One region of the Lysinibacillus sp. G4S2 genome, then DNA from elsewhere that is predicted to be linked to it. Evidence: riboswitches for the same ligand, from Rfam matches in the RefSeq annotation. Region 1 holds a riboswitch; the other holds the start of a gene.
What was found. Region 1 has a riboswitch for cobalamin ahead of QUF91_RS13075 (ABC transporter substrate-binding protein). Riboswitches for the same ligand answer to the same signal wherever they lie in the genome.

Region 1 (7,718 bases):
CCGGAACGGTGCATGTAATCGACAACGGTCGCACCAGCCGTATGACGCCCTTCTGTTTCAACCGCCACAAAGCAATCTTCCCCTTTGAAAAGTTCTGGAGTGACAACATATGAAACAGCACATAAATCGTGTAAACGAATACCATTTTCAAAATCAGTTTCTCGGAAATCAGTATTTTTGGCATTTTGTATATAAAAACGAAGCATAGAACTAATTTTATGTGATAAATCTGTACCCATGCTTTCAATTTGATCCAATTCTTCCATATTGACATACGCTTTATGAGTAACATCAAGTCCGCTCATGACAATAGGAATTCCTGAACGAAAAACGATATCGGCTGCATGCGGATCAACATAGACATTAAATTCTGCAAAAGGACTCATATTGCCGGCAACAGCTGCGCCACCCATATACGAAATATAACTGATTTTTCCTTTTACTTCTGGATGAGCAAGCAGCAATGCTCCGATATTTGTAAGAGGGCCAGTTGCGATTAAAACGATTGGTTCCTCACTTTTAGTTAAAACATCTGTTATAGCATTGATAGCTGTTCGATCACTTTCAAGTAAATCCGGCTCCGGTAAAATGACATCTCCTAACCCACTTTCCCCATGAACCTCATCAGCAACCTCAAGTTTACGGAAAAAAGGAGCGTCCAACCCTCTCGCGATTTCAATATTTTGTTTCATATAGCTTGTGAAGGCTCTAGCATTGTAAATTGTTTTATCTTGAGTTTGATTTCCCGGCTCCGTTGTAATTAACTTAATATCCAGATCATCACGAGAAAAAGCTAATAAAAGTGCCATGACATCGTCAATTCCTGGGTCGCAATCAATAATTACTGGTATTTTTTTCATCAATTTCACTCCTTTAGTTAAACTACATTGTTAGAGTTATAGTAATAGATTTGGTGAGGTACTACTTTCTCGTACTATCAGAGTCGGATTAAACATAACGGATTTCGTTTCGGCATTTTCAAGTTTTTGGATTAAAAGCTTTACAGCCTCTCGCCCCATCTGATAAGTATCCTGACGAATTGTAGTAAGTTTAGGTATTAATACAGATACAAACGGAATGTCGTCAAAGCCTACAATGGATAATTCCGTTGGTATTTGAATACCAAGCTCATGAGCCATACGGTAAACACCGAATGCCATTACATCATTAAAAGCAAATATAGCCGTTACTTCTTTTTTCATAAGAAGGTCTTTGGACTTATCGTATGCCATTTCCATCTGAAAATTGCCTTCAATAATATGTGCTGGCAAAAGTTCAACACCTGATTCAGACAGTGCTCTCTTGAAACCTTCTAAACGTTCATTAGTTAAAGAAATGGACCTTGGCCCTATAATGCATCCTATCTTTCTATGTCCTAGCTCTATTAAATGTTTTCCTGCTAAATATCCACCTTTATCATTATCTAAAAAGACACAGGAATGTTTTTTTTCATTCTTTCCCCTATCAATGAGAACAAAAGGAATTTTCGCACGTGACAACTGCTCCTCATCGGATGGATCCAAATAATCTTTTGCCGAAAAAATGATACCATCTACTTGTTGTTCTTCTAATAGTCGTAAATATCGCTTTTCTTTATCAGATTGATCATCAGAATTACAGATGATTAAGCTATATTCTCTTTCATTCGCTTCATCTTCCACCCCTCGACATAATTCTGGAAAATACGGATTAGAAATATTCGGAACAATCAATCCAAATGTTTTCGATTGCTTTGTTACTAAACCTCGCGCAAATTGGTTAGGTTGGAAGTCTACTTCCTCCATCACTTTAAGTATCTTTTCACGTGTCTTTTGAGACATTCCCTCTTCTTTTTGATTCAACACCCTCGAAACAGTCGTAATAGAAACACCGGCTTTTTTCGCTATGTCTTTAATGGTCCATCTTTTCATAATCTTCACCTACTATTACTATAGGATCATGCTTTGAGAAAACGTTTTCGTAAACCGTTTTCTCTATCACCATATCATAATATAGTTAAATTATCATTATTATTCTGAAAAATCAGAAAACAATAGGTGATCCAGAATAAAAAATGAAGCATAAGCTATGAAATGGTAGGCAGATTTTTCTCCTATACTGTCCTCTATTTGCAAAGACGTGAGAAAAAGTTTCACGAGGCAGTTGACCGTACGCTTGATTTCCGATAAAGAAACTTTTACAAAAACTCGCGAAAGGATTAGTTGAACATTTGGCCAAGAGAATATTTAATCCCCTACAATTTTATTGTAACCTCAACTTTTTGGGCGATGTTTTATTACATAGACTATAATAAAAATAGAAAAACCTTATTAAAATAGATTTAATTAGGAGATGAATATATGGCTTCAAATGCAATAGAGTTATTTTTTGTGATTGGATCTATTTATTTCTTTTTCGTAATTTCATTCTTTTTTAAAAAAAGAGGAAAAATAATTTTGTATAGCTTTATAGTTATTATCCTTATCAGCTATGCAGTATTCCTAACTGTTCGTCCACATATACAGAACGCAACATATGATAAATATACTCAAATGGTTGAAGATCATTTAGAAAAGAAATACCCTAATGCATCTTGGGAAACTAGTTTTGACAAAGAAGATTTATTAACAACATCATTTGGATACGCAATAAAAGTGATATTTGATGACGAACCAACAGTACTTTATGTTTATAAAGTTGAAAATGGTAAAGTCATTCAAGCGTATGTATCATACAAAGATAATGACAGCCAAAATGACGGAAAGTATGTAGAACGAGACTAAAGACTTTTCATCAGACACTCAATATTAGAAATACAAACAACTAAACATAAATATTAAGAGGCTGGGACATAACTGATCAAAATATTAAAAAGCGCGAAAAATCAATTTTAGAAACGTTGATTTCTCGCGCTTTTCTGATGTAAAATCAGGTGTGTTGATTAACCATTTTTATCCACCTTGATTAAATTAGAAGGATCTGATTTCCGCTACGGGCTACTCGCTTTGTTGCTGTCGCTTCGCTTTCGCACAGATAAAACAATTTGTCGCTGTCGCTTCGCTTTCGCACAGATAAAACAATTTGTCGCTGACGCTTCGCTTTCGCACAGAGCAAGGCTTCCTGCGAGCAAGCGTCGAGTAGCCCTACGCTACAAGCTCTTCATCATAACATGTGGTTGATTTCTTTGATAGAAAGAGCGTAGTTTCGATAAAAGCCCAAATAGTTTCGATAAAATGAGATTTTGTTTCGATAAAAGCTTAAAAAGTTTCGATAAAGAGCGATTTTGTTTCGATAAATCTTCAAAGTATTCCTATAAAACGAACGAAAGTAGCTTTAGCGATTCTGTTTTGGGGCTCGACACTAAATAGTAACAAGAAAAACCCTTTCATCGATTAATAATAAACCAATTTTTTCCTAATTAACACGCCTGATGTGAAATCTTTAAACTTGCTTTTAAAATATACTAATATCCTAGCCTCTTTAAATAGATCGTTCATTTAATATAGTTGTATACAATTCCTTTTCTATCACTTATCTCCTACTTGCTTTAATATTTCTACTGGAAACCAGCTAACTTTCGAATCCGATTCATTCTTTACATATAGATAACCATTAATTTCAGTACCTAGCGAAGAAAAAACAGTTCCCTTTAAATACATTCTGTTATCCCAATCAACAACGTATCCTTTTACTGGACTAAGTTGCGCTCGTGTATCCTCTGTTAGCTCATAACGCACGCCTTCTTTTCTTTTTATCGTTTCAGCTATTTTAATATCTGTACCTTGATATTCTACACAACTTTCTCCTACTTCTAAATCAGCAGAACAATAAGAAAATACTTGTCCGTCATTTAAGAAAGAAATTTTGACCGCTTCTTTACTGACCTCATCATCTTTATGATAATAGTTTCCATAACGTTTAAAATCACTAATATGGTCACGATTAATATTAATATAAGTTGGATCGTTATAGAATGATGCACGAATTTTTATCGGTACTTCTTTAAATACTACTAAATCAGTTGCTTGTACCCGATATTGCCCCATCTGGTAGAATGTTTTGCCATCATATTTTTCAATGTCATACGTTTTAAAGAAGTTATTTCGCTTAACCACTAACGAATCAAACGTACCATTTGGATTTCTCTTGTATACCTTGATGTCTTTTTTAAAGGTCATTTTTCCTGTTTGTCCTTTTACAACTTCTGCTCCATCATATATCACTTTCGCATTTGATATTGTTGGATTAATTACTGCTAATATTAAAGCTGCTAGTAACACAGTAAAAAATTTTTTCATTATTTTCCCCCCCTCGCTCTTTATTATTCTCTTAAATTCAAACATAATTACTTAATAATGTAAATTAATTTACGTAATATTCCATTGTAAAACGAAGGGCTCATCACCTTAACGTGTGGTTGAATTCCGTTCCCCCTAAGCGCTTTCCTGCGTGCCTTCAGTCGTAACGGAAGTCAACCTATATACAGGCATACATTCTTAACAAATGTCATCTACAATTTTTGGTGATTGTCATACGAAAGGATGTTCAAAAGCAGAGTATTTTCTCATCACCTTTTTTACATTTCCCAATAATCAGCCGAATTTGTTCTGCGATAAAATTTATAAAAGGGTTCATTTGGGCGAGCATGTTCCTTATAGAGGCTAATGATCCGCTTTAAAAAAACTTCAATATGCTCAACTCCTACCCTTTTCGCAAACAGAGTACCCGCTTGTGCATTTACACCCATTGGTACTGCCCCTAAATAGACATCAAAGCTATCCTTTTGATAGACAAGCCCAATATCATCGTACACCGCATTGTAGCAGGCCGAGGCACAGCCATTTACGTTTATACGTAATCTTGTAGGTACAGATATTCCTTCTAATGAATGATATAGCTGTTCAGTAATCGGTGCCGCCTCCATCTTATCTCCATCGCAAAAATCACAGGCCTTCATCGCCACAATCGGTCCTTGCTTTGCCACATACAGGCCAGCGTCTTCTAGTTCCTCAATCGTATCTTCTACATCTTCTGTTGGAATTGATAGTAATATGCTATACGAGGCAGAGTATTTGATAGCACCAGTCTTCCCTACAACCTTTGCAATTGTTTGGAATTGTGCAGGAGTATAATGCTTATTTATAATACCGGGGCTTACTGCAAGACGAGTAAAATCGCCATTGTTATTTAACTTTTCAAAGGTTTTGTCCGGTATATTCGTATGGAATGCATTCATTGTTTAACGCTCCTTATAAAAAAGGGGCTAGCGTTTTGCTAACCCCAAATTTTTTTCTAGTTTTCAAAGCTCTCAGGATAGAAGCCCTTAGCTAATATTTGAATAGCTTCTGCAGCACGAACCCCTTCTGACGCAGCAGAAAGTGGTAAGATGACAAAACGTTCATTTTTAACTGCTTCCATTTCTTTCAACGCTGGATCATGTTTTAAGAATTTTATTTTTTCTTCCGCCGTTTTTTCTCCGTAATCAACGACAACAACGACTTCTGGATTACGCTCTACTGCATCTTCTTTTGATACCGTAGTCCATCCTGATTCCACATCACCAAAAATATTTTTACCGCCAGCAATCGTCACAAGCTCATTCATAAAGTTTTGTCCAGTGGTTAAGACATCTTTATCACCACTGTCATAAACTAAAACGCGTAGGTCTTTCTTATCTTGTGGTAATTTTGCACGAACAGCGTCTACATCCTTCGTCATTTGTTCAATTAAAGCTTCTCCACGATCCTCAACGCGAAAAATTTTTGCGATATTTCGAATATCTGTGAAAATATCTTTTAAAGTTGGTTTCGTCATATTTGAGGCTGTATGTAAATAAGTGTGAATCCCCAATGCCTCTAGCTCTTCCTGTGTACCAACACCTTTCTCCCCAAAGGCGCTTTTCCAACCTCCGTATATAAAGTCTGCTTCTGCATCAATAACCTGTTCCTTTGAAGGATACTGTTTAGCTAACACCGGCACATTATCGTATGCAGCTTGTAGGGGCTCATAAATTTTGTCATCTAAGTATGCCGTCCCTACCATTGAATCTTCCAAGCCTAACGCTAACATTATTTCTGTGACATGCTGATTTAAGCTAATCGCTTTTTTTGGTGCTTCCTTATATATTTGTGTTGTTCCATTATTTTCAATCGTAATTTCTGTCGTTTCAGCTTGCGAAGGCTCTACCTTCTCACCTTGTGCTGCTGATTCTGGTTTGTCCTTTGCATTACACGCGCCAAGTATAGCGATTAACGATATCGCAATGACAAGCCACAAGCTTTTCCATTTCTTCATGTCCTCTTCTCCTTTGCTGTTAACTATATAGAAAGAAATCTTTTGACTCCTTTGCTACCTGAATGACACTCGCTGATTTAAGTTAAAAAGGGCATAAAAAAATCCCCTTGTTTCCAAGAGGTTAGCATAGTGAAAGAAAGGTTCTTCAACCTATTCACTATCCCCATCCTCGTGGTTTAAGTAAAAAATACACATTGGCAGGTATCCTGGCTTAGGTTCATCATCTATACACCTTCCCATAGCATGGCTACAGTGGTATCTCGTATAGACTCCCCATTTACAGTTGCGGGACAGCATCGGATTCGCACCGATTTCCCTTTTAAGCAAATAATAAAAGTCATTTGCACCAATAAGTCGTTATATTTTTTGTTGTCAATGATATTGATAAACTAGCAAAAGAAATTTTTGGTCGCAATCTCACAAAAAATCCATAAAATCATAATCATGAATATATTAGCACTATTTCGACATAAATACTAACTATTTTACACGAAATCTTTTTCTAGTAATTCTGTTACAATGGTGAAAGATGAAAAATAGAAACGGGGATTTTTTTATGCATGTAACAATTGGTGTACTCGCTCACGTTGATGCAGGAAAAACTACATTTTCTGAGCAGTTACTATTTCATACAAAAAGTATTCAAGCCCGCGGACGAGTGGATCACCAGGATACATTTCTAGATAATCATGAGCTAGAGCGTCAGCGAGGTATTACAATTTTTGCAGAGCAAGGTCGTATGACGATTGGAAATGATACATATACGTTAATTGATACACCTGGGCACGTCGATTTTTCACCAGAAATGGAACGTGCTATTCGTGTTATGGATTATGCCATCATTGTTATAAGTGCCGTCGAAGGAGTGCAAGGCCATACCGAAACAGTGTGGCAACTTTTACGCCAATATCACGTCCCAACCTTCTTCTTTATCAACAAAATGGATCGTGAAGGTGCAAATGTAGAAGCCGTTATGACACAGCTTCAAAAGGATTGCTCTGAGGATGTTTTATTAATGGACGAACCGCTCCATTCTGATTATGTTTCCAATCATATTATGGAGTGGCTTGCTGAACGTGATGAACAGCTTCTCGATGCTTTTCTTAATGAAACTTTGGATAGCTTTAGCTCCCTTACTCATCTGCAGGCGATGATTAAACAAGAAAAGGCCTTTTTATGTTTTACTGGCTCTGCTTTAAAAGATACTGGGATACAGGAATTACTAGCACAACTCCCCCTACTTACAGAGACACATTTTAACGATAATGAAGCGTTTCAAGGTGAAGTCTTTAAAATTCGTCATGATGGACATCAACGCTTAACATTTTTAAAGGCATTACAAGGAACGTTGCACGTGCGGGATGAATTTTCGTTTGGAGATATGACAGAAAAAGTGACGGAGATTCGACTATATAATGGCAGCCGTTATGAAACTGTGCAGGAGG
Region 2 (7,718 bases), 2.6 Mb from region 1:
AAGTCTTCATGGGCTGAGTCACTGGGCTTTCGGGAACTTGCTAGAGGATTTGCAGATGGATTACGCGAGGAAATTCATTTAGATATTGAGGTTCGGAATACATTGCAGGTGACAAATGCCCTTGCTAAAAGCGATTATAAGGTACGGATTCCAAAAATCTATACAGAATATTGTAATGAAAATATTATTGTTATGGAATATGTACGTGGGAAAAGTGTTGCGGATGGTACGGCTGTATTTAATAGTTTAAAAATTGATCGTATGCAGTTTGCGCGTACTGTTTTATATTCCTTCTTTGAGCAGATGCTCTTTTCGGGTATTTTTCATGCAGATCCACATCCAGGAAATATCCATATTGATGAGATAGATGGCACACCAATCCTGCTTGATTTTGGTGCTGTTGGTCGTTTGGGAGCTACACAACAAGAGGGCTTAAAGCTATTTTTAATGGGGATTCAGCTAAATGATTCAAGTATTTTATATGATGGCTTAACACTATTGATTGAAAATGCTGATCATGCAGAACGTGCAAAGATGGAACAAGCAATTGATCAAATCTTGTTGAAAATTTCTTACGTGGATCGAATTCCAACAGAAGAATTAATACATGCGTTATTTACGGTTGTTCGTGATTTCGGTCTTGCTTTCTATCCTGCGGTAGGTTTAGCGCTAAGGTCACTAGTAACATTGGATGGGACATTGCGGGTAATTGATTCGAGTTTTGATATTTTTACGGAAGCAAAAGATTTTTCATCCGCGTATATGCGGGCATCTTTCCTGAAGCCATTTAAAGAACCGATGGCAACAAAGGAACGCTTGCAAGAAGAACTATCCATGCTTATTCCGACATTACGCAAAATGCCAAGACGAGTTGACCAGCTTATTCAACGGGTGGAGAGCGGGAAAATTATTTTACATCACGATGTTTTTTCGGATGAGCATAATGCTCGTTTTATTACAAATCTGTTTTCCCAGTTGGTCCTGCTTCTTGTTGGTATTACCTTTGGCATTATTTCTGTAGCACTTTTAGCAATCGCACAATTTATTCACGCTTCATATGCCGTTTACTTAAATACAGCTGCATACATAGGTTTATTTTTGTGTGCTATTCTTTTAGTTCGGCTTTCTATTCAAGCGTTACGCTCTATGAAGCAATAGGTAGGGGAGATGTTCCCTTACCTTTTTTTTATATTCATAATGTTCTCGTGAAATATTACAAAAAGATTACAAATTATCGGGTGTGTCTAATAGAAAAAGAGTTAAAAGGCTTATTTTGTAGAAAAAAAAGCTATTTTAGAGAATTTTTCAGAATTTACGTGAATGTTACAAATATATTTCGAGTTTTACTAAACGATTAAAAAGGTGTGAAATAGTATAAAAGTTATGCTAATAATGCTAAACTTTAAAAGGCTAATATAAATATAAGAAATTACAAAAAAAATCGTTCAATTGATTACATTAAAACTACAAGAGCGAAATTGACTAATGAAGGGAAAGAAGTTAAGTGGGTAAGCGCAATAAATGGCGTAAGTCGGTGGTACTAGCATTAGCACTAGCTGGTGGCTTATTATTTAACACAGTTCAACCAACAGAAGTACACGCAGAAGAAACATCTCAACAAATGATTGATAAGAAAGCTAAAATAGATGCAGAAGTTAAAAAGCTTCAAGAAGAATTAACAAAACTACAACAAGAGATCGATGAAAAAGTAAAAGTATTTAACAAAGTACAAGCAGATATTAAAGCAGTTGATACAGATATTAAAGAAACTGAAAAGCGTATTGAGCAACGTTCAAAAATTTTAAGTGAACGTATGGCTGCGTATCAAGCACAAGATGACACTGTGGGTGTTTACTTAAACGTTGTTCTTGAATCAAAAAGCTTTGCAGATTTAATGGACCGTGTCGTAGCGGTAAAAACATTAATGGATGCTGACCAAGAATTAGTAGATCAACAAGAAGCAGATAAGGCTAATTTAGAGAAACAAAAAGCAACATTAGATGAAAAACAAAAAGAGCTTCAAAAGCAATTCCAAGAGCTTCAACAAAAGGAAAGCGAAATGGAAGTAAAAAAAGCTGAGAACGAAGCAAAATCTTTAGCATTAAAGGCAGAAATCGCAACGAAAAAAGAAGAAGAACGTTTAGAAGCAGAACGTAAAAAAGCAGAGGAAGAAGCAGCTCGTTTACGTGCACTTCAATCAGCTACTCCAGTTGTACAAGCAACAAATGGCAATGGTAACGATAGTGGCTCTGACAAGGATAGTAGCAATAGTAATAATGGTAACAAAGGTAATGCACAAAAAGTTGTTGTTGGGTCTGGCGCAGGAACTGCATCTTCAGGTGATGCTATTTCAACTGCGAAGCAATTCTTAGGTAGCAGCTATGTTTGGGGCGGTAGTAGCCCATCGACAGGATTTGACTGCTCTGGTCTTGTACAATGGTCTTACGCGCAAGCAGGTGTATCTTTACCTCGTACAGCATCACAACAATATTTAGCAACACAACGTATTTCAGCAAGTGAAGCACGTGTAGGTGACTTAGTATTCTTCAGCTATGGTTCAGGCGTAGCGCATGTAGGTATTTACTTAGGTAATAACACGATGATTGATGCACAAAATAAAGGTGTTGTCATTGAATCACTTGATTGGTGGAATCAATATTTAGTAGGCTTCGGACGTATTCAATAAGCCTTACATTATATAGACGATTTAAATAGCAAAAAGGTTATCTTTGTAATGAAAAAATACAAAGATGACCTTTTTTGTTTGGGGATGATTGAATGGGTGTTTATTTAAAATGCTATATCAGGCGTGTTGATTAACCATTTTTATACATTCAAAGAGGCTGATTTCCGCTACGGGCTACTCGCTTTCCTGCGGGCGAGCGTCGAGCCGCTTCCTCCGCTCTGCTCCGTGTAGGGTCTCGTCTGTCTCGCTTTCCCGCGGGAGTCGAGTAGCCCTACGCTACAATCAGTTAAAATGGAAAAATATTGGCAAAGTGGTAACGAAAAAATCCTTTTACCACTCAATAATAAACCTATTTTTTTCCTAATCAACACGCCTGATGCTATATTTTAAAATTCAGCTTGATAATACCTGTTTCTTTTAATGCAATAAAGAAAATAATGACAAAAGGACCTGCGAGTAAACCGATCACACCAAATAACTGAAGACCAATAAACATTGCAATTAATGTAGGTAAAGTTGATAAACCGATATGGTCACCCATTAATTTAGGCTCGACTACTCGACGAATAATGAGTAAAATAGCAGCTAGGATGAATAATTTTACAGCAATAGATATATTTCCTACCAATAGGTGATAAAGCCCCCATGGCGCTAAAATAATAATAGAGCCGAGGAAAGGAATAATATCAATTAGCCATATAATGATGGTCATCGTTATTGCATATTTTGGTTGGATTAGTAGGAGGCCAATAAGTGTGACGCCTCCAATAACAAAGCTAACGAGTAGATGTGCCTTCATATAGCCGAAAATAGCACCCTTTAAACGATTCAAGACGATTTTCAATTTATTTGCAGTACTAGGCTTTAAATATTTATAAGTAATCTGTTTTAACTTGGGCAAATCTAGCATAAATAGAAATAGAGCAATCATATAAACGAGAAGACTGATAAATAGGCTTGGGATTTCAGCGAAGAAGGCTGTAACTTTAGTATAATTAAAGAAGTTTAAAAAAGATTCTTCCATTTTCTTTATGAAATCCATTGTTGTATTTTGAAGCGAGGTACTTACTTCGGGAGGAAAGTCTTCTGTGTATTTAGAAATGTTTTCTTGCATGTTGAGCCACATTTCTGATAGTTTTGAAATATAATAGGGAGCTTGCTTTGAAATTAAAATTATTTGCGACATAAGTTGTGTAATAGTAAAGTAACAAATAATAGAAATTAAAATAACGCTCACTATATAAATAAAGGCAACTGCAATTTTCCGAGACATTTTCCATCGCCGTTTAAAGAACATAACAATTGGCTCTAAAAAAAATGCGGTAACACCAGCTAATATTATGGGAACGGAAACCGGGACAATAAAATATGCGGCTACGATTAAAGAAATAATCATAATCATTCTAAAAATTAGTTTCCTAGTATTAATTTTATTCATAAACTCACCTTCTTTTACGCAAAGTAAGTTAAGTGTACCATAAAAAATTATAATATTATTACGGTCTGAAACAATAAAGGTAGGGATGGAATCATGGAAAAAGAGATTATGCAACTTTTTAGTAATTTAACAGAGCGTGATCGCGATATTCAATATGAATCTTACGAAGAATTGATGAAAATAATGGAGGAACCAGTTGATTGGACATATGCAGTTTGGGAACAGCTTGTTAAAGCTCTTACATACAAAAATGGACATATTCGTGCAAGCGCTGCACAATTTTTATGCGCATTAGCAGCGAAAAGTGATCCGGAAGAGAGAGTATTAGAAGACTTCTTGAAGATTTGGGCAGTGACATATGATGAAAAAACAGAAACTGCGAGACATACTTTGCAGGCAATTTGGAAAATAGGTGTAGCAGGGCAGGTACAAAGAGATTTAGTCGTTTCATATTTGGCAAAAAGATTCCAAACATGCTTAGACGAAAAGAATCCGAAATTAATGCGCTATGATATTATTTTATCTTTTAAAAAGCTATTTGATGAGACGAAAGACCCGAAGCTACTAAAAATTGCGGAGCGTTTAATTGAGGAAGAACAAGATGTTAAATGCAAAAGAAGATATAGGAAAGCCATCCATTAAAATTCGTGGAATGGCTATTTTTTGTGAAAATTCTTTCATTAATAGAGAAATAGTTTATAATATATCCAGGCGTGTTGGGCAGGGAAAAATAGGTTTATTCTTGACCGGTAATAGGATTTTTTTTTGTTAAAATTTTGCTAATGTATGTCGATGCCCTTAGCGGAAAATATTGTCTTCTAACATGATTAATCAACACACCTCATAATATATGAAAAAATAAAAGGAGTTAAACAATGAGCATTTATAATTATTTAGTAAAGAAGCCAAATGGTGAAATATTATCAATGGAAACTTATCGAGGGAAAACGCTGTTAATTGTTAATACAGCAAACAAGTGTCGTTTTACATATCAATTCGAAGACTTACAAAAAATGTATGACAAATATGGGAAAGATAATTTCGTCGTATTAGGTTTTCCTTGTGATCAATTTGATAATCAAAATCCTGAAGATGGCGAACAAACTACACACCTTTGTAAAATCAACTATGGTGTAACATTCCCAATTTTTGAATTGGTGCAGGTAAATGGAGATGCAACACACCCATTATTCAATTATTTAAAGCACGAGATAGATTATCGCGAATTTGGCAAGGCAAGTATGCAGGAAAAAATGTTAGCAGAAGCAATTATCCAAATTGCGCCTAGTTTTTTAGATGGTCGTAATATTCGCTGGAACTTTACGAAATTTTTAATAGATACAAATGGTAAAACAGTTGCCCGCTTTGAACCTACAGATTCACAGCTTGATATTGAACAAGCGATTGAAAAAATCCTATAAAATAACCTTGAATCAATACTAAAATCCGTTTTTGATTAAAAAGTTGGTTGATGAAAGCATATGAGTAGAGGGAGAATCAGACTACGTTTACACGTCCTTCCGCAGCGGAATGTGCAATCAAGTACATATTTTTGTAAAGATCTTCATTTTTAAATCTCGTGAATTCAGAATAGAGAATGATTTTGTCAGGTGTGTTGATTAACCATTTTTATCCACCCTAATTAAATTAGAAGGATCTGATTTCCGCTACGGGCTACTCGCTTTGTCGCTGACGCTTCGCTTTCGCACAGAGTAAGGCTTTCTGCGAACGAGCATCGAGTAGCCCTACGCTACAAGCTCTTCATAATAACATGTGGTTGATTTCTTTGATAGAAAGAGCTTGTTTTTCGATAAAAGCCCAAATAGTTTCGATAAAATGAGATTTTGTTTCGATAAAAGCTCAAAAAGTTTCGATAATGAGCGATTTTGTTTCGATAAATCTTCAAAGTATGCCTATAAAACGAACGAAAGTAGCTTTAGCGATTCTGTTTTGGGTCTCGACACTAAATAGCAACAAGAAAAACCCTTTCATCGATCAATAATAAACCTATTTTTTCCTAATCAACACGCCTGAGATTTTGTATAGCTATGTAGAAAAATGGCTTACTATTGTTCGAATTCCTTTGTTTTCCGTTTATCTCAAAGCTATTTTTTCCTATCAATATATGTTAAACTGCTTTACAAGTGAATTATTCTTGCGAAATAAAGGTGTTAACAAGCATAATCGGGAATTCGGTGAAAAACCGAAGCTGTTTCCGCAACTGTAAGTACAGGTATCATAAATATATACCACTGTCTAAATATTAGATGGGAAGGTTTTATGATTCGTACCATGATCGAATGGAGTTAAACTGTACAAGCCAGGAGACCGACCTTTATTTGAACGTATAAATACTCTTCGGAAGCTAGGGGAATATGCGGCAAATCCATAGGCTATGTCGTGTCTATGCGACACTATCTCTGTTATTTTCGTCGTTTCCATAGAAGGAACGGCGTTTTTTTATGTACACTTATAATTTACCTGATGAAATTATAGGACAAGCATTGGAAGGTATTTATAAAGTAAGAATTTTTCATGAAGGAAAGCGGGGACTTAGACTTGAAAAAAGATGCACGTTATTCTTGCTATCCATTTATGCGTGAAAAGGCATCGACAGTAGATTTTGAAATTCGAACGGATAGCCTTACAACACATATTGGGGCCGCTTTAGTAGCGGTGAAAAAAGAGACGGTAGAGGTAGTAGCCGATGATTTGCTAGCTATTTTGCCATTGGCTTACCATGTAAATGGCTCAGTACGAGGTAAATTAGCGGTAACTGAAGATGATTTGACTTGGCTAAGTAATCGTTATGATTTCTATGTTAGTCATGTAAAGGGGGAAATACAAAGTTTTGTATTACCTCAAGGAACAGAGGCTGCTGCAGCATTACATTTATGCCGTAGCGAGGCGAAAAAGTCATATCGCATTTTGCACAAAGTGTCTGAAGAACGGGAAGTACCAGCTATTCTCTTTGATTATTTAGGGTTGCTAGCCAATGTATTTTTTGTAATGGCCGTCTATACGAATCAACACGCTGGTATTGCTGAAATACCGTTTATAAGTAAGTCATACCCGATGAAAAAGAAAAAGGAGAATCAATGAAATGAAGAAAATGTTTAAGCTACAATGGCTTTCTGTGCTGATGCTGGCCTTCGTATTAGTTGGCTGTGGCGCGAAAGAAGATACTAATAAAGAGACTGTTTCTAAAGAAGATCAACAAGTTGAGAAAACAAGTTATAAAGTTAAGGATGATCGTGGTGTAGAAGTAGAGTTTAATGCAGTGCCTAAAACTATTGTTTCATTACAACCAAGTAATACAGAAATATTATTTGCACTAGGCGTTGGCGACAAAATCGTTGGTGCAACTGAGTTTGATACGTATCCAGAAGAAGCAAAAAAAATTGAGCGTGTGTCAAGTTCTACAACATTCAATAGTGAGCGTATTTTAGCGTTAAAGCCAGATGTAGTTATTGCTTATACAACTGGTAGTGATGATGAAAACTTAAATGCTCTAAAAGTTCTTGAAGATGCAGGAATTAAAGTTTTTGCCATTAAATCGGCTACTTCATTTGATGATGTTTACGGTGATATCCA

Region 2: linked by a shared signal. The riboswitch ahead of QUF91_RS25955 (hypothetical protein) and the one ahead of QUF91_RS13075 (ABC transporter substrate-binding protein) in region 1 are both predicted to bind cobalamin.

Annotation. Positions count from the first base shown of each region.
Region 1 is NZ_JAUCFJ010000002.1:2,546,957-2,554,674, reverse strand. Features, by position in the region: gene QUF91_RS13100 (nucleoside hydrolase) at 1-860, opposite strand, end outside; gene QUF91_RS13095 (LacI family DNA-binding transcriptional regulator) at 897-1,910, opposite strand; gene QUF91_RS13090 (hypothetical protein) at 2,340-2,762, shown strand; gene QUF91_RS13085 (hypothetical protein) at 3,507-4,277, opposite strand; gene QUF91_RS13080 (precorrin-3B methylase) at 4,556-5,215, opposite strand; gene QUF91_RS13075 (ABC transporter substrate-binding protein) at 5,272-6,273, opposite strand; cobalamin riboswitch at 6,453-6,639, opposite strand; gene QUF91_RS13070 (elongation factor G) at 6,830-7,718, shown strand, end outside.
Region 2 is NZ_JAUCFJ010000002.1:5,100,498-5,108,215, reverse strand. Features, by position in the region: gene QUF91_RS25980 (ABC1 kinase family protein) at 1-1,158, shown strand, start outside; gene QUF91_RS25975 (C40 family peptidase) at 1,505-2,686, shown strand; gene ytvI (sporulation integral membrane protein YtvI) at 3,066-4,124, opposite strand; gene QUF91_RS25965 (hypothetical protein) at 4,218-4,766, shown strand; gene QUF91_RS25960 (glutathione peroxidase) at 5,000-5,545, shown strand; cobalamin riboswitch at 6,274-6,475, shown strand; gene QUF91_RS25955 (hypothetical protein) at 6,684-7,226, shown strand; gene QUF91_RS25950 (helical backbone metal receptor) at 7,228-7,718, shown strand, end outside.